DNA from 3 places in the Rothia sp. HMSC071B01 genome. Region 1 is predicted to be linked to each of the others. Evidence: predicted binding sites of a transcription regulator. Region 1 holds the regulator's gene; each other region holds the start of a gene.
What was found. Region 1 encodes LexA, which represses DNA repair genes until DNA is damaged. Its sites were predicted from a motif close to TCGAACANNTGTTCGA; they were not measured.
Positions count from the first base shown of each region.

Region 1 (6,632 bases):
CGTCAACGAACAGCTGCGTGACATCGCAGACGTACCCGCCATCGAAGTCATCAGCTCCGCAGCCATCCACATGATGAGCGCCGCAGCCGTCAAGTGCGGCCTGGCAGCAGAGGAAAACGCCGACGACCTCAAGGACCTCGACGAAGCACGCAAGCTTATCACCGCACTGGCAGGCCTCGTCACCGCCGCTGCACCCGAAATCGGCTCCCAGCACGCAGCACCCCTGCGCGACGGCCTGCGCACCCTGCAGCTCGCCTTCCGCGAAGCATCCCCCTTCCCGGACGAGCCCGGCAAGGGCCCCGGCGAAAAGCTCACCGGCCCGGTGTACTAAACCAACTGGTGTACTAAGCCAGGACGTGCGCTAAACCAGCAGGCCTACTAAGCCATATCTGGTGTATGCCATCACGAAGCCCCGCATCCCTCGTATTGAGGAAGACGGGGCTTCGTCATATATAAAACCTATGCGGATAAGAAATCTACGCGGGCTAAAGCAGAGCGGTAGCTTTAGCGGGAGCCAGCGACCTCAAGAGCCTGTTCAAAACTAAAGTTACCCACATACAGCGCCTTGCCAAGCACCACGCCCTCCAAACCATAAGGCACCATAGAACGCAGCTTCACAAGATCAGCCAGCGACGCCACACCACCGGACGCCACCACCCGACAGGCAGTCTGAGCCAGCACCTCATCCAGCAGCTCCGCACCCGGGCCCGCCAGAGAACCGTCCTTACTCACATCCGTGACGATATAGCGGCGCACACCCGCGCTCTCCAGCCACGCCAGCGCCTCCGCCAAATCAGGCCCCGACCAATCGGTACCGCGAGCCACCGTCACCCAGCCCCGCTCGGGGTTATAACGGGCATCGAGGCCAAGAGCCAGAAGATCAGAATCGGCATAATGAGCCAGAACACCTTCAAGCCAGGAAGAATCCGCCAGAGCCGCACTAGTCACGTTCACGCGGTCCGGATTCAGGCTCAGGGCGCGCTCCAGACTCTCAGCATTACGCACACCGCCACTGACCTGAACACGAACCGGAGCGGAGCCGGTCATCCGGGCATTCTCGGCGCGGACAGCGGCAACCACCTCAGCCAGAACCTCAGTATTCGTGCCACGACCAAACGCCAAATCAAGGTCAACCAGGTGAATCCAGCGAGCACCAGCCTTCACCCAGGTCAGAGCCGCCTCAACAGGGTCGAGGCGTTGCTCACCACCGGACAGGGTGCCGCCCACCGGGCGCACCGCGTAGCCTTCAGAAATATCAACGGCGGGCAGAAGTTCAAGAGCGGGTGCAGACATTAGTTACCTCCCGCCGCAGTAGCGGAGTCACCAGAAGACAGGCGACCGGTCGCCGCCAGGGATGCAACCCAGCGGCGCATAAACTCCGCACCCAGCTCACCAGATCCCACCGGGCAGAACTGCACCGCCGTCAGCGGACCGTTCTCAACCGCCGCGATATAGGCGGGCTCGGTGACAGTCCACGTCACCGCCGGAGGGGCAATATATTCAATGCTCTGATCAAAAGCCCACTCAAAAACGCCGTGCTCAGATTTGAAGTGAGCCTCACCCTCAAGATCCTTGAGCAACGTACTATCGGAGGAAGAACGCAGGGCAGAAGCACCGGGCGCCAGGTCTCGGGCAGAAAGCTCCACGCTCTCACCGGGCCACTCCCCCATGCACTGCACCTGAACCTGCCCCATCTGCGGATGCTCCACCGTCACCGAGTCGAAGAGGCAGCTCAACGCCGCACCGGCAACCAGCACCGGACGACCGCCAGCAACACGGCGACCAATCACGCGCTCAGCGTCCTTAGCTTTCAGGTCTTCGTACGCCTCGAGAGAGCTCACACCGCCGGTCACCACCATGCCGTCAGCTTCACGCAACTGGTCGGGCACAGCGGTCACGATAACGTCCGCCCCCGCATCCTGAAGAAGCTTCACCAGAGGACCACGAGTTCCGGGATCCCCCAAAACGGCAACCACGGGACGAGCGGGCTGAGTGGTCTGTACAGATTCAGTTTCGACGGGTGTGGTTGCAGCGGGTGTGGGTTCAGCGGGAACAGGCATCGGTGCGCTCCTATTTCATAGGCTCAAGAATTCGACTCAAGCGCTCAGCTTGAGAGATAGCGGGTTCGGAGTCAAGACATCAACCTCATGCAGAAGCCAACCACGTACGTGTCCATGCTTAGCGCTGAGTCTGAGGAATTTCCAGACGCTGACCGGCATCAACAGAGGTGCTGGTCAACGAGTTCAACTCCATAATACGAACCACAGTATCACGGGTGTCACCCTGCGGATCCACCGCCTGAGCAATATCCCACAGGGTCTCGCCATGCTTGACCACAACGACGGTTCGAGTCACCGAAGCGTTCTCCACAGAAGCAGAAGCCGCCGGGCCAAAGAAGCTAATAGCACCGAGCACAATCAGCGCCGCCAAAGTCAGCAGAGGCAGCCCCTTCAGGAAACCGCGCACAGTACCAAGACGACGAATAGAAGCGGGAACCGCGCGCAGAAACTCGCCGCCCTTAGCCAGAAGAACACTCTTCACGCTAGGGGTCGGCGCATCAGAAGCAGTCTGCGCGCCAGAAGCTACAGAGCGAACCGGTGCCTGAATAGAGCCAGCAGGGGCAGAAGCGGCGGGAACACGAGTAGGCTGACCCACCTGAGCGGGGCGAGGCGCATGAGCCGCACGAGAAGAGCGAACAGACTGCGAAGACGCAGGCACACGAGAACGCCCCTGCACGGTGCTGGCGGACGCAGTGCGGGCGGGGTGAAGTACCACCAAACCTGCCGGAAGGTGTGCAGAAGTGTCACGAGAAGCAAGAGGTGTTGCAGTAGTCATTGTGGTTCCTTTCTCTTAGCTCGCCCCGGGGTTACCTCGCGGGTCTAGCAATGCCGAGCGATACCCGCTCGGAGGTCCTAGTTGAGTGATAACTATGGAGTGGTGATTGTTAGGCGATAACTATTGGGTAGCTATTCTCTAGTTAGGTCAGAGCGCCGGATGCACCGGGTTGCGCTGGGTCGCCCCAACACCCCATCCCCTGCGCTCTCTCTTCGCCGGATGCTCCCTAGAGCATCCGGGGTAGATCGTGCGAAGAGAGAGGCAGAGGATTCGAATACATTCGAACACTCCTTCACTCGCCCCTCCTGGAAGACTCCGGGTCGAATCTTCGAATATTTTTCGAACATTCACCCGTAAATCCTGAATTTCAGGAGAGATTCAAGAGTATATACGAACTCTTGTTCTAAAGTCTAGCAGAGATGTACTAAAAATTTCTTCGAGTTTCGAAGAAAAAATCTAGAATATTTGTTTGAGTTTTTCGGTGTAGTGTTCTACACTGGTGTCAAGAGACGTTCCACACGCTCCTGATGAGTCCTACTCACAGCAGGTTTCTGTACCCGTTACAGCTTGGTTCTGTATCTAAATGCAGGTGCTGCTGACTGAGTTTTATAGGGCGGAGGCGCATACTCGTTGCCCGCGTATCGCTCCGGCACGGATAGAATTCCTCCACCCCCTGACGAGATAAGACCAATTTCAGCAGAACCAAAAAATTTTTAGGACACCATCGGAAAACGTGTGAAGCACCCATCCGTGCCCCGACCGGACTGTGTCTCAAACAGACTGCAGAGACCGGAATACAGAAATCGGGGCACAGACCGAAGGAAAAGAAATGGCAACAGCACCCCGTCCGGCGCTGACCGCGCGCCAGCAGAAGATTCTTGACGCGATCCGCACCGAGATTGAACAAAAGGGTTACCCGCCGTCCATGCGCCAGATTGGTGACATGGTGGGTCTTGCGTCCCTGTCTTCGGTCACTCACCAGCTCGGCCGTCTCGAGACCATGGGCTACATTCGCCGCGACCCCAAGCTCCCCCGCGCCATTGAGGTGCTGGATGAGAACGGCGTCGGCATCCACGGTAGCGCTTCCTCTTCCCTGCCCGAGCTGCCGAACTTCGAAGTCGGCGATGAGGACCTCGTACCCGTTCCCCTGGTTGGACGAATTGCAGCGGGCGGCCCCATTACCGCCGAGCAGTCCGTGGAGGATGTGCTTGCCCTGCCCCGCCAGCTGGTCGGTAACGGCAAGCTTTTCATGCTCAAGGTCAAGGGCGATTCCATGATTGACGCCGCAATCTGCGACGGCGACTGGGTGGTTGTCCGCGAGCAGCACACCGCAGACAACGGCGATATCGTTGCTGCTCTGCTCGACGATGAAGCAACCGTAAAGGTGTTCCGTCAGGTTGACGGCCACACCTGGCTCATGCCGCGCAACTCCAACTACGAGCCGATTATGGGTGACCGCGCAACCGTCATGGGTAAGGTCGTCTCCGTGCTGCGTAGTCTCTAGAAAACCACAGCCTCTAGAAGATGCAGTCTCTGAAAGACGCGGGCTCTAAACAGCCACAGCATCTCAAAGAAGCTGTTTTAAACAACACAGCCTCTAAAAGACATAGCTACGAGGCTTTTAGCTCTCTATAGAAATCACCCCGGTGATACGTAAACGTTCACGTATCACCGGGGTGATTTCTATATGTCTAAATTTATATGCCCAAAACGGGGCGGCGGCGCGGCAAGGAATGGATCTCGCCCGAGCTAACGCTCAATACTCGCCGAAAGACGAGCCAGCGCACCAATCACGGCTGCCTTATTCTGCGTCGACCACATCGGCGGCATCGCCTTCATCAAGAAACCGCCGTAACGTTTAGTCGCCACACGAGAATCCAGTACAGCCACCACGCCGCGGTCAGACACCGAACGAATCAGGCGGCCCGCGCCCTGCGCCATACGAATCGCCGCATGGTGAGCAGAAACCGCCATAAAGCCGTTACCGCGGTGACGGTTCACCGCCTCCGTACGAGCCTGCGCAATCGGGTCGTCCGGGCGGGGGAACGGAATGCGGTCCATCACCACCAGGCGGCAAGAGTCACCCGGAACATCCACGCCCTGCCATAGGCTCATCGTTCCGAACAGGCATGAGTCAACGTCCTCGCTGAACTCCTCCACCAGAGCCTTGAGCGAAGACTCACCCTGCAGAAGAATGTTCAGGTCGCTATGCTCACGCATGTACTCGGCGGCACGCTCAGCGGCACGCTTCGAGGAGAACAGGCCCAGGGCGCCGCCCTCCGACGCCTCGCACAGCTCACGCAGACGCTCCAGCTGACCCTCGTGCACACCAAATCCCGGAGGCTTCAAATCTCCGGCAACGTACATGATGCCCTGCTTGCGGTAGTCGAAAGGTGAACCCACATCGATACTCGTCCAGCGCGGCGCACCCTCCCCTTGCAGTCCCAGGGCAGCGGCTGCAACATCAAAAGAGTCACCCACCGTCAGGGTCGCACTCGTCAAAATCACGGTGCGGTCAGCGAACAGGCCGTCACGCAACTGCAGGCCAACGCTCAACGGAGCGATATTCAGGGTCGCCGGGTCGGTATCGGAAGCAGCCACGTAGCGGCCGTTCTCCCAACCGCCCTGACGAGAAATCCACAGAACGTCCTGCTCGCCCGAAGCCTCCAGAATGCGGCTGCTCATATCGTGCACCTCAGAGACACGCGAGCGCGCCATCTGCAGGCCGGCGTCAACGTCCTGACCGTCCGGTTTGGTATCGGACAGGGCGGTGCGGGCGGCATCGTTGACCGCAGAAATAGCGGTCAAAAGGCGACCGTCCAGGCCTTTCAGCAGGCCCTCGGCAAGACCCTCGAACGCGGTCTCCAGGGTGCCGGCTGCCATTTCCAGTGCGCCGGAATCAGCCTTCGAATGCTTCTTCACGCTACGTGCCGCACGGCGAACCATCGCAACCGTCAAAGAACCAGACACGGCACCGGTCACGCGGTCCACCAGCTCATGAGCCTCATCAATAATGACCGTCTCATGTTCGGGCAGAACCTTCATGCCTTCAAAAGCATTAATCGCCAGCAGGGCGTGGTTCGTGATGACAATGTCAGCCTCAGCGGCACGGCTACGCGCCATCTCGCTAAAGCACTCTTCCACCAGCGGGCAACGGCGACCCAAACACTCGGCGGCGCTGACCGATACCTGAGCCCAGGCGCGGTCAGAGACGCCGGGCTTCAGCTCGTCACGGTCTCCGGTCTCCGTGCGGTCAGCCCACTCGCGCAGGCGCACCACTTCCTCACCCACGCGCGAGGTCGAAGAAGGCATGTCGAAGAGAGCATCCGGCTCGTCTTCCGGGTAGCCGCCCTCCAGCTTGTGCAGGCAGAGGTAGTTATTGCGGCCCTTGAGCAGAGCCACCTGCGCCTGCGACTCCGGGCGCGGCTCCAGCGCTTGTAGAAGACGCGGAATATCGCGGTTCACGATCTGCGCCTGCAGGGCAAGAGTCGCCGTCGCAACCACAATCGGCTGGTCCGACTCCCCCACCCGCGCCAGGGCAGGAACCAGGTAGCCCAGGGACTTACCGGTACCGGTACCCGCCTGGACCAACAGGTGACGCTGCAGTTCAAGAGCCTGCGCCACATGCGCCGCCATGATGCGCTGACCGGCACGGTTCTGACCGCCGGTGGCGGCAACCGCCTCGTCCAGCAGGGTCAGGGCATCCTTCGCACCGGGCAGGGTCTCAAGCTCCTGCCCGGTGAATCGGGTGCCGTCGGTTGCCGGTCCGGGTACAGTTCCCGGGGTGTTTTTGGGCG
Region 1 is NZ_KV795081.1:18,852-25,483, forward strand. It holds gene HMPREF2527_RS08275 (DUF1844 domain-containing protein) at 1-331, shown strand, start outside; gene HMPREF2527_RS08280 (HisA/HisF-related TIM barrel protein) at 505-1,293, opposite strand; gene HMPREF2527_RS08285 (type 1 glutamine amidotransferase family protein) at 1,293-2,060, opposite strand; gene HMPREF2527_RS09625 (LysM peptidoglycan-binding domain-containing protein) at 2,179-2,835, opposite strand; gene lexA (transcriptional repressor LexA) at 3,665-4,339, shown strand; gene HMPREF2527_RS08300 (ATP-dependent DNA helicase) at 4,585-6,632, opposite strand, start outside.

Region 2 (6,632 bases), on a different contig from region 1:
GCGCTATGTTCACCATCGCCGGTATGGTGCCGTTCATTCCCTACTTCCTGGGCCGTGAGACCCCTCCGTTCTCCCGCGCGACCAGCGTGCAGAAGTGCATCCGCACCCTGGATATTGAAGAGGTCGGTAAGACTGCGCGTCACGGTACCTTCTTCCAGATGGCTGGTAACTTCTCCTTTGGTGATTACTTCAAGGAGAAGGCGATTCCTTTCGCTTACGAGCTGCTGACCACCCCTCAGGATAAGGGCGGTTTCGGTCTGGATCCGGAGCGCCTGTGGGTCACCATTTATGAGGGTGACGATGAGGCCTTCGACATTTGGCACAACAAGGTGGGCTTCCCGGCTGAGCGTATTCAGCGTATGGGCATGAAGGAAAACTACTGGTCCACCGGTCAGCCCGGCCCCGCAGGTCCCGACTCGGAGATCTTCTACGACCGTGGCCCCGCGTACGGTAAGGAAGGCGGCCCGGCGGCTGACGATGACCGTTACATTGAGATTTGGAACCTCGTGTTCATGCAGTACCAGCGTGGCGAGGGCATCGGCAAGGATGACTTCGAGATTCTGGGTGATCTGCCGAAGAAGAACATCGATACCGGTCTGGGCGTTGAGCGTCTTGCCATGTTGCTGCAGGGTGTTGAGAACTTCTACGAGACCGACCAGGTTCGCCCCGTTCTGGACGCTGCTTCTAAGCTGTCCGGTAAGAAGTACCACGGCTCTGAGTCCGCTGAGGACGAGGGCTACGAGGACGACGTGCGTATGCGCGTGGTGGCTGACCACATCCGTTCCTCGCTGATGCTGATTGCTGACGGCGTGACCCCCTCCAACGAGGGTCGCGGCTACATTCTGCGCCGTCTGATGCGCCGTGCGATTCGCGCGATGCGTCTGCTGGGTGTGACTGAGCCCTGCCTGCCCGTACTGTTCCCGGCTTCGCGTGATGCGATGAAGGGTGCTTTCCCGTACGTTGCTGACGACTTCGAGCGTATTTCCCGTATTGCGTACGCTGAGGAGAAGGCGTTCCTGCACACCATTGAGACCGGTACTGAGCGTCTGGAAGAGGCTGTTGCTGCGGCTAAGAAGGACGGCTCCAACGCTGTTTCTGGTGCTGAGGCGTTTGCTCTGCACGACACCTACGGCTTCCCGATTGACCTGACCCTGGAGATGGCTGCTGAGGCTGGCGTGAAGGTTGACGAGAAGGCTTTCCGTGAGCTGATGGCTGAGCAGCGTCACCGTGCGCAGGCTGACGCTAAGGCGAAGAAGGGTGCGTTCGCTGACCTGTCCGAGCTGCGTAAGCTCGTGGACGAGCGTGGCTCCATCTTCACCGGTTACACCGAGCTGCGTACTGAGACTAAGCTGCGCGCAATCCTGGTGGATGGCGTTTCCGTGCCCGCTGCTAAGGCTGGCGACAAGATTGAGGTTGTCCTGGATGAGACTCCGTTCTACGCGGAGGCTGGTGGCCAGGCAGCTGATACCGGTGTCATTACCGGTAACGGCTTCGTCATTGACGTTCAGGACGTTCAGCAGCCCGTGAAGGGTCTGAGCGTTCACCGCGCCGTTGTGCGTGAGGGTGAGGTTCACACCGGTGCCGATGTTGTGGCACAGGTTGATGTTCAGCGCCGCCGCGACGGTGAGAAGGCACACTCCGGTACCCACATCATTCACGCTGCCCTGCACCAGGTGCTCGGCAACGAGGCTACTCAGCGTGGCTCTTTCAACAAGGAAGGCTACCTGCGTTTCGACTTCGCGTGGGGCGAGGGTCTGTCCGAGTCCGCTAAGCGTGAGGTTGAAGAGGTTGCTAACCTCGCGATCCGCGATAACCACGAGGTGATTACTCGTGAGATGCCGATTGCTGAGGCTAAGGCTCTGGGCGCTATGAGCCTCTTCGGTGAGAAGTACGGCGATGTGGTGCGTGTTGTTGAAATCGGCGGCGAGTTCTCCCGCGAGCTGTGCGGTGGTACCCACGTTGGTTCGTCCGCTGAGATTGGTTCGCTGACCCTGCTGACCGAGGGTTCTGTTGGCTCCGGTAACCGCCGTGTTGAGGCGCTGGTGGGTCTGGATTCCTTCAACCACCTGGCTGCTGAGCGTACCCTGGTGAACCAGCTGACCGGCCTGATGAAGGTTCAGTCTTCCGCTGATCTGCCGGAGAAGATTAACCAGACTCTGGCTAAGCTGAAGGCTGCTGAGAAGGAACTGGCTCAGTTGCGCCGCGAGAAGCTGCAGGCTGAGGCTGGCAAGCTGCTGGAGAACGCACAGACCATCGGTTCTGTTCGCGTTCTGGCGCATGACGCTGGCGAACTGGACGCTAACGGCGTTCGTGAGCTGGCTCTGGATCTGCGTTCGCGCTTCGGCTCCGAGGCCGCTGTTGTCGCCGTGGTGGGTGTGGCTAATGGCCGCCCCGTCGTCCTGGTGGCAACCAACGAGGGCGCTCGTGAGGCTGGCGTGAAGGCTGGCGCTCTGGTCCGCGTCGCTGCCGGTGTTCTCGGCGGCGGTGGCGGCGGTAAGGACGACGTCGCTCAGGGTGGTGGCCAGGACGCATCCAAGATTGGTGCTGCACTGGACGCTGTCCGCGACGCTATCGCACAGGCTCAGGCCTAAACATGGCAGAATTCCAGCGCGGAGTGCGGATGGGTGTCGATGTGGGTAATGCCCGCGTCGGCACCGCCCTCAGCGACCCCGACGGTATTCTCGCCACCCCGCTCAAGACGTTGCGCCGCGACGAGAAGAAGAACTCTGACCGCCGTGTTTTGCGCAAGCTGATTGAGGTGAACGAGGTGGTGGAGGTTTTCGTCGGGCTTCCGAAGACCATGCGTGGTGGGGATTCTCCCTCCACGGAAATGGCTCGGGAGTACGCTCAGGCTCTGCGCTCCGAGCTGGATGCCGAAGAGAAGACACACATTAACATTTGGCTGGTGGATGAGCGACTCACCACCGTGAGCGCTCACCGTGCACTGCACGAGGCTGGGGTTTCCAGCCGAGATTTCAAGACTATGGTTGACCAGGTGGCGGCTGTGAACATTTTGCAGTACAGCCTGGATGCCCTCAAGGCGGGGCAGTCCGTAGCCGGGTACAAGGTGAGCGATCCGGCCCACGAAGAAAACCGACCGTCTGAGTCAGAAGGGACCGCGGTTGGTGCCGTCAACGAAACGGAGAACCTTCAGTGACCGAACAGAATAAACATCCCGAAGAGAGCGGGCTCGACCTCTTTAGGCCTACGGCCGAGGACGAACGTAAGGGTATTACCGGCATCACGATGGAACAGGAAATCGTGTCGGTGGCTACGTTGCGTGCGCGTAAGCGCCGCCGCCACGCCGTTTTGCTGAGCGCAATTTCCCTGTTTGTCGTGGCTCTGGTCATCATTTCTGGTGCCCTGATTACTCGCTACGACCCGTTCAAGACTCGTGACTACTCGGGTGGCGGTAACGGCACGACCGTGACGTTCACGATTCGTTCTGGCCAGTCCACCGCGCAGGTGGCGCAGGAGCTTGAGGCGGCGGGCGTCATTGCTGATGCTGATAAGTTCCTTGAGGTGTACACCAAGGAGAGCAAGGGTAAGTACCTGCAGCCTGGCACCTATGAACTGCAGCAGCACATGAGCAGCTCGAGCGCGATTACGACCATTATTGATGCGAACAGCAACGTCCTGTACCTGGCGATTCCGCAGGGTAAGCGCGTGAGCGAGACCATCGATCTGATTGTTTCTGGCTCCGATGGCGCGTTCACCCGCAAGCAGGTTGAGGACGCGGTCAGCAACTACACCCAGTACGGTGTGCCGAGCAACTTCCCCTCGATTGAGGGTTGGTTGCACCCGGGTGAGTACCGCTTCCCGAAGGGCACCGACATCAAGAAGGTCATTCAGACCATGGTTGATAAGACCAAGGCTGACCTGAAGGAAGCCGGCGTGAGCGGCGACCAGAAGATCTTTGAGGTTCTGACCATCGCCTCCATCGTGGAGCTTGAGGCTCAGCCGAAGGACTACGTGGCGGTTGCAGGCATCATTGAGAACCGCCTGAACAACCCCGATGGTGAGACCTCGGGTCTGATTCAGTCGGATGCGACCGTGACTTACGGTCTGGGTGTCCGTTCGTACCACCTGACTGAAGAGCAGAAGGCCGATAAGAGCAATAAGTACAACACTTATGCGAATAAGGGTCTTCCGAAGGGTCCGATTGGTTCCCCGCAGCTGGCTTCGATTAAGGCTGCTGCGGCTCCTGAGAAGAACCCGTACTACTACTGGGTGACTGTGGACCTGGATTCCGGTGAGACTAAGTACTCCCGCACTTACGCTGAGCACCAGCGTTATGTTGAAGAGTACAACCAGTGGTGTTCTAAGCACCCGAACCGTTGTAGCTAATCGGTTTAGCCGGTAGCTACGAGCCGGTAGCTTTGGGCTGAAGGTTCCTTGCTGAGGCGGGTACCGCCTCCACGAGAGTGGGGGAGGTGCCCGCCTTTGCTGTACCCGAATGCTGGGTGCTCGGTTGTTGGGCTATACCCGAATATTGGTTTGTCCCTTAAAATGGGTAGAGTGCGCCTATGAACTTGGGTTCGTGGTGTGCATGTCCGCAAGCCCCGAGCGTTGAGTGTTGAGAGCGTTCCCCAGCGTTGAGAGCGAGAGAGTATCTATCGATGAAGACTGAACCGTACCGCGAAGCCCCGTATCTTCGCCGCGCCTACGTGCTGGGGCACCCTATTGCGCATTCGCTGTCGCCTGCGCTGCATCGTGCCGCGTATGACTTTTTGGGTGAGCAGAATTTGGGTTATGATCGCCGCGATACTCTGCCCGATGATTTGCCGGAGATTATGCACGGGGTGCGCCACCCGAAGGGTACGGAGGACGCCCCGTATATTGCGGGTCTGTCGGTGACGATGCCGTTGAAGACCGCGGTCATTCAGTATTGCGATGAGCTGAGTGAGACTGCCCGAGTGACCGGTGCGGTGAACACGGTGTATCCGCGCGGTGAGAAGGTGCTGGGCGATAACACGGATGTGATTGGCATTGTGAACGCGCTGCGCCACGCCGGTTTGGAGCCGCAGCCGCTCAAGGATTCTGCCGCGATTGTGGGCGGGGGAGCGACCGCTATTTCCGCCCTGACCGCACTGCATCAGCTGGGGTATTCCCGTGTGAGCGTGTACGCCCGTTCGTTGCATAAGCTCGGTAGCGTGCAGAAGGCGGCGGACCGCCTGGGCGTTCAGCTGGAGCAGGTTTCTCTGGCTGATTTGCCGCAGAACCTTGCGGAGCGCGGTCATCACCCGGTGGTGTCTACTCTTCCTGCCCATGCGGCGGATGAGTGGGCGAGCCAGCTGAGCGGGCTGAAGGGCGCCTCCGCAACGCACCGGCCGGTACTGCTCGATGTTGCGTATAACCCGTGGCCTTCGGTGCTGGCGAGCGCTTGGGAGGCTAACGGCGGCACGGTGGTTTCTGGCCTGGAGATGCTGCTGTATCAGGCGGTGGAGCAGGTGCTGCTGTTCACCGATCGCACCCTGTCTGAGGGCGAGCTACTGGGCTTGGTGAATGCGATGTGCGCGGCGGTTGATCTTGCGCCTCGTGCTTCCGTTTCGTGAAAAAAGCGTGCTTTCACTCGCTCAGTAAACAGGCATTTTATACACTATTTATACACGTGAAGAATTATTATTCCTTCCTCCTGCGCTGCGGTGCGGGTGCGATGAAAAGAGGTTAACCTATGGCTCTGCGTTGGCTCACTGCCGGAGAATCCCACGGCGAGGCGCTCGTCGGCATTATTGAGGGCGTACCCGCCGGTGTGGAACTCACCAGCGACATGGTGCGTGACGCCCTGGCTCGTCGCCGCCTTGGCTACGGCCGCGGTGCCCGCATGAAGTTCGAGGAGGACCGCGTGCGCATCCTGGGCGGTGTGCGTCACGGCCTGACTCAGGGCGGCCCGGTCGCGATTGAGATTGCGAACACCGAGTGGCCCAAGTGGACTGACGTGATGAGCTCCGACCCGGTGGATCCGAAGCTGATTGAGGGTCGTGCGCGTAATGCTGCGCTGACCCGTCCGCGCCCCGGTCACGCCGATTTTGCGGGTATGCAGAAGTACAACTTCTCGGAGGCTCGCCCGGTGCTGGAGCGCGCCTCCGCGCGTGAGACTGCGACCCGCGTGGCTCTTGGCGTGGTTGCCGCCCAGATTTTGAAGGCTCTGGGTGTTGAGCTGGTTTCTCACACCGTTGCTGTGGGTGGCGTGCACGCTCCCGAGGGCGCCCCGGTGCCTTCGCCCCGCAACGTTGACCAGCTGGACGCTGACCCGCTGCGCTGCTTCGACAAGGCGACCTCCGACGCGATGGTTCAGCGCGTGGACGAGGCGCACAAGGACGGCGAGACTCTCGGCGGCGTGGTTGAGGTGCTCGCGTACGGTATGCCTCCCGGACTGGGTTCGTACGTGCACTGGGACCGCCGCCTGGACGCGCGCCTTGCCGCAGCGCTGATGGGTATTCAGGCAATTAAGGGCGTTGAGGTTGGCGATGGTTTCGCGACCGCTGACCGCCCGGGCACTGCCGCTCACGACGAGATTTCCATCGGTGAGCACGGCGTTACCCGCGATACCAACCGTGCCGGTGGTATTGAGGGCGGCATGAGCATTGGCGACCTGCTGCGTGTGCGCGCTGCAATGAAGCCCATTGCGA
Region 2 is NZ_KV795070.1:332,546-339,177, forward strand. It holds gene alaS (alanine--tRNA ligase) at 1-2,591, shown strand, start outside; gene ruvX (Holliday junction resolvase RuvX) at 2,594-3,157, shown strand; gene mltG (endolytic transglycosylase MltG) at 3,154-4,347, shown strand; gene HMPREF2527_RS02920 (shikimate dehydrogenase) at 4,620-5,555, shown strand; gene aroC (chorismate synthase) at 5,675-6,632, shown strand, end outside.
Region 2: a site for LexA is predicted at 4,486-4,501, ahead of HMPREF2527_RS02920 (shikimate dehydrogenase). Genes of this name have one in related genera too.

Region 3 (6,632 bases), on a different contig from region 1:
GCATGAGCTTTAGCGCCCCGAACCAGCGTTTTTGTGAGGTTAACCTGAGTTTTGGACTCTCTCGGCGTAATTTTATGTCGCCGACAGAGCCGGGCAGAGCTCGATGGAGCCTGCAGAACCGGTAGAAGAGCTTGCCGCGCCTGCAGAAGAACTACCGCCCCTGCAGAAGAGATACCGGGGGCACAGAGAAGCCCGCGGGAGGCGGATACCTCCCACGGGCTACTACAGTGTTATCAGCTGGTGCGGGGCTAAAGTGATACGGGTCTAGAGCTGATGTGGATCTAGAGCTGAATCTCCGGCGCTTCCAAGCCGAGGTGCTCCCGCGCCGCGGGCAGAGCCACACGACCGCGCGGGGTACGGCCAATCAGTCCCTCACGCACCAGGTACGGTTCGGCAACCGTCTCCACGGTCTCCGTCTCTTCACCCACCGCAATGGCGAGGGTGGACAGGCCCACCGGGCCGCCGCCAAACTTGTGAATCAGCGCCTCCAGCACGGCGCGGTCCAGGCGGTCCAGGCCGCGCGAATCCACCTCGTACATGTCCAGCGCGGTTGCGGCATCGGTCGCGTTGATGCGGTCCACGCCGTTCACCAGCGCCCAGTCACGCACACGGCGCAGCAGGCGGTTCGCAATACGCGGCGTGCCGCGGGAACGACCGGCAATCTCCGTGAAACCCTCGGAGGTAATCTGCATGTCCATCAGGCCCGCGCTGCGGCGCAGCACCAGCTCAAGCTCCTCCACCGAGTAGAACTCCAGGTGGCCGGTAAAACCGAAACGGTCACGCAGAGGGCCGGGCAGCAGACCCGCACGAGTCGTCGCACCCACCAGGGTGAACTGCGGCAGCTCCAGCGGAATGGAAGTCGCACCCGCGCCCTTACCGACGACAATATCCACACGGAAATCTTCCATCGCCATGTAGAGCATTTCCTCAGCCGGGCGGCTCATGCGGTGAATCTCATCCAGGAACAGCACCTCACCGGGGGTCAGCGAAGACAGAATCGCCGCCAAATCACCCGAATGCTGAATCGCCGGGCCAGAGGTGATGCGTAGCGGCGCCTCCATCTCCGCCGCAATAATCATCGCGAGAGTGGTCTTACCCAGACCGGGAGGTCCCGAGAGCAGCACATGGTCGGCGCTACGGCCACGCATCTTCGAAGCCTCCAGCACCAGGGACAGCTGCTGACGCACACGACGCTGACCCACAAAGTCGTCCAGGGACTTAGGGCGCAGTGCCGCCTCAATCATCTTCTCTTCGGGCTCTTCTTCCATCGCCACAAGGCGCTGGGCGGGAGCTGAAGACGCCTGAGTGCCGGGTGCCTGGCCGGGAAAATACCCGCCAGAGAGCTGCGGCTCATAGGGATTCTGGCTCATAGAATTCTTCTTTCACAAAAGTTTGAGTGGGATACATCGAACAGGGCGCGCGGTCTAGTGGCGGCCCACCGTGTTCTGAGTACCCAAGGAGGCGAGCACACCGCGCAGAGCCACACCCACCGGCTCAGTCTCTGCGGCAGGGTTGTGCTTCACGTAAGCGTCAATAGCGGCGGAAGCGTCCTTCTCGCTCCAGCCCAGGGAGGTGAGGGCGTCAAGCACCTGCGGCTTCCAAACAATGCCCTGGCTCAGCGGCAGCTCATCGGTCTGACCATCGCTCAGAATCAGCTTGCCGGCAAGCTCCAGCACAATACGGCGGGCGCCCTTCGGGCCAATACCGGGAACCTTCGTGAACGCCTTATCGTCACCGGTCGCCACGGCACGCTCCACCTCCGAAGCGGTATGAACACTCAGCACCGCCAGCGCAATACGCGGACCAATACCGGAAACCGAGAGCATCATGTCAAACACTTCACGCTCGGCAGGCTCCGAAAAACCATAGAGAGTCATCGACTCTTCACGCACAATCATGGTGGTCAGCACGGTAGCTTCCTCACCGGTGCGCAGCTTGGAGAGAGTACGCGCGGTCGCGTACACGAGCATGCCGAAACCGTTCACGTTAATCACCGCATGATCAAGGCCCACCTGAGCCACACGACCGGTCAGGGATGCAATCATTTCTCTCCACCTTTCAACACCGCGCCCCGAATTAGGGCTCGCGGCAGTGTGAGGGCACCGGGCACTCCGGCACCCACAGAACGCACTCCCCCAGTTCGACGGGGAGACACTACAAGTATATTAGAATATTTCTTCTGAAATCAAGCATATATTCGAACTTCTTAGCGAATACCTGCGAGCGCTCAGAAGACTCACACACGCCCCGCCAGTTAGCGGCGAGCGCGCGCCTCTGCCTCCATCCAGGCGCGCTGCGCGGGGGTCAGCGACCCACCACGGCGAGCCTGCGCCGGGCGTGAACCCTGGTGAGTCTGCGTCTGCGCCGACATGTTAATACCCGAACCGATGCCGCCGCCGCGCCAGCCGTGGCAGATGGCGATGGCCAGCGCGTCGGCCGCGTCCGCGGGCTTCGGCATGGAATCCAGCCCCAAAATGCGGGTCACCATGCGACCCACGGACGCCTTGTCCGCGCGGCCGCTACCGGTCACCGCCGCCTTCACCTCCGAGGGGGTATGGAAGAACACCGGCACGCCGCGCATTGCCGCCGCAGAAATCACCGCGCCCGAAGCATGCGCCGTACCAATCACCGTGTTCACCTGCTCCTGAGCGAAGATACGCTCAATCGCCAGGGCATCCGGCTTATAGGTGTCGAGCCAGTGGGAGGCGGCGTTGAAAATCCAGAGAATACGCTGATCCAGGGACTCCGCCGGGATTGTGCCGGCAACACCCACGTTCACGAAGTGCGCCTTACGGTCGGCGGTCATATCGAGCATGGAGAAACCGCAACGGGTCAGGCCCGGGTCAACACCCATGATGCGGGTCGCACCCGGCACACGCTCCACGGCGGCGGCGGTACGGTTCTCGCGCATGCTATCGCGTGCGGCAGGTTGAGCGGCGGCCATCATCTCCCCTTTCGACAAACTCCCTATAGAATCTCTAGATTCTAGCCCTTCAGAATCCTAGCACCCGGCACCGGGGCGTGCCACGAGCACGGTCATAACGAGCACAGTCACCACACGCGCGATCACCGCGTAAACAGTCACCGCGCGCCCTGCGAAAAGTACCCCGCGCATCCCCAAAACGCTAAGAAGCCACTCCCCCAACCAGCCACCCTACGGCGGCTCGGTTAAAGGAGCGGCTTCTTCAAGCATCAGATATCAGAATCCGAGTGATTACTCAGCTTCCAGCTCTGCCATAACCTCGTCAGAGACGTTAGCGTTCGAGTAGACGTTCTGAACGTCGTCGAGCTCTTCAATAGCGTCTGCCAGCTTCATGAACTTCTTAGCGCCCTCAGCGTCCAGGTCAACCTGCATGGTCGGGCGGAAGACCGGGTCGTCGTTGTTGTACTCCAGGCCAGCCTCGTCCAGTGCCTTACGGATCTCAGGCAGGTCGGTCGCTGCGGACACAACGGTGAAGATATCGCCCTCGTCCAGAACCTCTTCAGCACCTGCATCCAGAACAGCCATCAGAACGTCGTCCTCGGTCAGACCGTCAGTCTTGGTGACCTCAGCAACGCCCTTACGCTCGAACAGGAACGCAACCGAACCCTGGTCAGCCATGGTGCCGCCGTTACGGGTCACAGCCAGGCGAACCTCAGACGCTGCGCGGTTACGGTTATCGGTCAGACACTCAATGTACAGAGCGGTACCCTGCGGGCCGCGTGCTTCGTACATGATTTCGGTGTAGTCAATGGTCTCACCGGTCAGGCCAGCGCCACGCTTGATTGCGCGGTCAATGTTGTCGTTAGGAACGGAGTTCTTCTTCGCCTTCGACACAGCCAGGTCAAGAGCGGGGTTACCAGCAATATCAGCGCCGCCCATACGTGCCGCAACTTCAATTGCCTTAATGAACTTCGCGAAAGCCTTCGCGCGCTTAGCGTCGATAGCAGCCTTCTTGTGCTTAGTAGTCGCCCATTTAGAGTGACCGGACATTCGTATCTCCCTTAGTCAAAACCTCTGTGCGGACACGGCGAAACGTCCCACGCACCGTACTGTACTCACATAACTATACCGTAGCGGAGGCGCACACCACCTCAGAAAGTGCACGCCACCGCCAGGAATAGGCTAGCGGGGGCGGGACGCAGCCGAAGCGCGCGCCTTCTCCACCAGCGAGTCGTCAATCGTGTTCGGCGTGAACTCGCCAAACTTACGCTGAGCCGCCTGCTCAATCAGGTAATCCGAAATCTTCGGGTTCTTCGGCAGCAGCGAACCGTGCAGATAGGTGCCAATCACGTTGTGCACGCGCGCACCCTCATACGCATCGGTCACGTTGTTGCCCTCACCCTTGGTGACGGTAGCCAGCGGGGTGCAGCCGGAACCCAGGTAGGTCAGGCCCGAGTGGTTCTCAAAACCAATCACGGTGCCGAACTCCTCAGACTCCTCAACAATGTTGCCGATCAGGCGGTCATCGCCGCCGACCGTGTGGGCATCAAAAATGCCGATGCCCTTCAGCACCTCACCCTCACGGGTGCGGAATTCCTTGCCGAACAGCTGGTACAGGCCACAAATGACGAGCATCGGCACGCCAGCCTCAGCCAGCGAGCGCAGCGTATCACCGTTCGCGTGCAGGTCATCCTGAATCACGGACTGACCGGAGTCCTGACCGCCGCCACCCAGAATAATGTCAACATCTTCCGGGAAAGGCTGACCGGGGTTGTGGTCCAGAATCTGCACGTCAAAGCCGTGCGCCTGCGCGCGACGAGCCAACGCCAGGGTGTTACCCCAGTCGCCGTAAATGTTCATGTCGAGCGGGTACAGCTGCAGAATACGCAGAGTCTTACCGTTATTGGGGCCGGAGGCGGGGGTGCCCTCAAAAGTGTGAGTTGCCGTCATTAGGAAACCCTCTCAACGTCAGTGATCTTTGCGAGCTCTTCACGCAGAGCCAGCATTGCGGTGTAGGTGCAGAAAATACGCATGGGCGCGTTACCACTGGAGGCAATGAAGCCCTTGAGCGCATCGGCAAGGTTCTCGTTGACCTCGTCAACCTTCACGCCGTCATGCTCCAGACGCAGCGCCATATCCCAGGCACGCACACCCGAAACCATCTGCACGCCGGTCTTCTTCAAGCTGTCGAAGTCGACATCCCACAGCCAGGACACGTCACGACCGTCAGCGTACTGGTCGTTAATCGTAATCATGGTGGCGTAGTCGTCAGCGTTCGCGCTCGCCAGGGACAGGCGGAAACCGCTCGGGTTCTTCACGAGCAGCAGCTGCAACGGGCGGCCGTTCACGTTCAGGGTCTCACCGCGACCGAAGGCGGGGGTAATCTTCGCCAGCTCCGCGATGAGCTTATCTTCGTTGAGCTTCTCGCCCATGACGGCGCGGGTCAGTGCCATAGCGCCAGCCGCGTTGAAGATGTTGTAAATGCCGTAGAGGTTGATCTCGCCGACTCGCTCCACACCCGCCAGATCGAAGGTTGCGGAGGTGCCGGAGAACGCGGTCAGGGTGACGTCGGCATCGGGCAGGGTCGCCTTCGCGACGGTGCCGCCGCGCATCTCATCATCCGAGGGGAAGTACGAGCGCAAGGACTCATCCAGACCGTAATACTTGACGGTCACGCCAGGCTGCACGTTCTCAGCGAGGGAGCGGATGCGCGGGTCCTCACGGTTGAGCACCACGGTACCGGTCGTTGCGGAGGCGACGGTCGCCAGCATGCGGCGGGTCGTGTCAATCTCACCGAAGCGGTCCAGCTGGTCACGCAGGACGTTCAGCAGCAGAGCGTAGTCGGGCTTGACGGCCTTGACGAAGTGCACGGCGTGCGCCTCGTCCAGCTCAAGCACAGCAATATCAGCGTCAAGCTTGCCGCCGAGGGTCATCTCGCCCAGCAGTGCCGCAGCGACACCGCGCACAAAGTTCGAACCGGTGCGGTTAGTGAAAACCTTCAGACCCTGAGCTTCAAGCAGCTGCACAGCCATCTTCGTGGTGGTGGTCTTACCGTTCGTGCCGGAGACAACAACCACGCCGTAGGGCAGCTTCGCGAGCTCTTCAGCGACGAAGTCGGGGTGCAATTTTTCCATGACAAGGCCGGGGAAGGCGGAGCCGCCGCCGCGAAGCTTAGTCGCGGCGCGTACGCCCTGGCCGAGAAGACGAATGAGGGGTTTGGACATGCTTACCATTTTAGTACACGCACGCTAACGGCTGAATGTGGGGAGCGGTATCGTTCGCTCATGCCGGACGGGGCGGGGTTACTGGGGTTTTGGCGCAGGGGGTGCGGGGGGGGTTTGGCGCAGGGGTTTGGTGCGGGGCTCCGGCTAGAGCGGAGCGCCGGGGGTATTAGAACAGCGAACCCGCCTAGTACAGTGAACCCATCTAGAACAGAGAACCCTGCACCCTCACCCGCGTGAACTCCTGCGCCGGCTCCACGAGTACATTCCGCCACGCGGCAGTATTCACCAGGAACGCCGCGTCAGCATCGCCGGTGTGGGCGCTCAAAAACTGACCCGCCGCACCCGTACAAAAGAAGCCAGCCGCCCCACTCTCCAGACCAGAATCGCAGGGTGCCAGAGGTTCGGGCGATTGCGCACGCAACACCGCATACGGGCGGTTCATGGCAAGCGACGGAATCCACGGCTCATCCAGGGCGGTGAGCGGC
Region 3 is NZ_KV795070.1:289,848-296,479, reverse strand. It holds gene ruvB (Holliday junction branch migration DNA helicase RuvB) at 282-1,268, opposite strand; gene ruvA (Holliday junction branch migration protein RuvA) at 1,425-2,045, opposite strand; gene ruvC (crossover junction endodeoxyribonuclease RuvC) at 2,255-2,944, opposite strand; gene HMPREF2527_RS02770 (YebC/PmpR family DNA-binding transcriptional regulator) at 3,215-3,973, opposite strand; gene HMPREF2527_RS02765 (type 1 glutamine amidotransferase) at 4,106-4,873, opposite strand; gene HMPREF2527_RS02760 (Mur ligase family protein) at 4,873-6,156, opposite strand; gene HMPREF2527_RS02755 (hypothetical protein) at 6,350-6,632, opposite strand, start outside.
Region 3: a site for LexA is predicted at 2,186-2,201, ahead of ruvA (Holliday junction branch migration protein RuvA). Genes of this name have one in related genera too.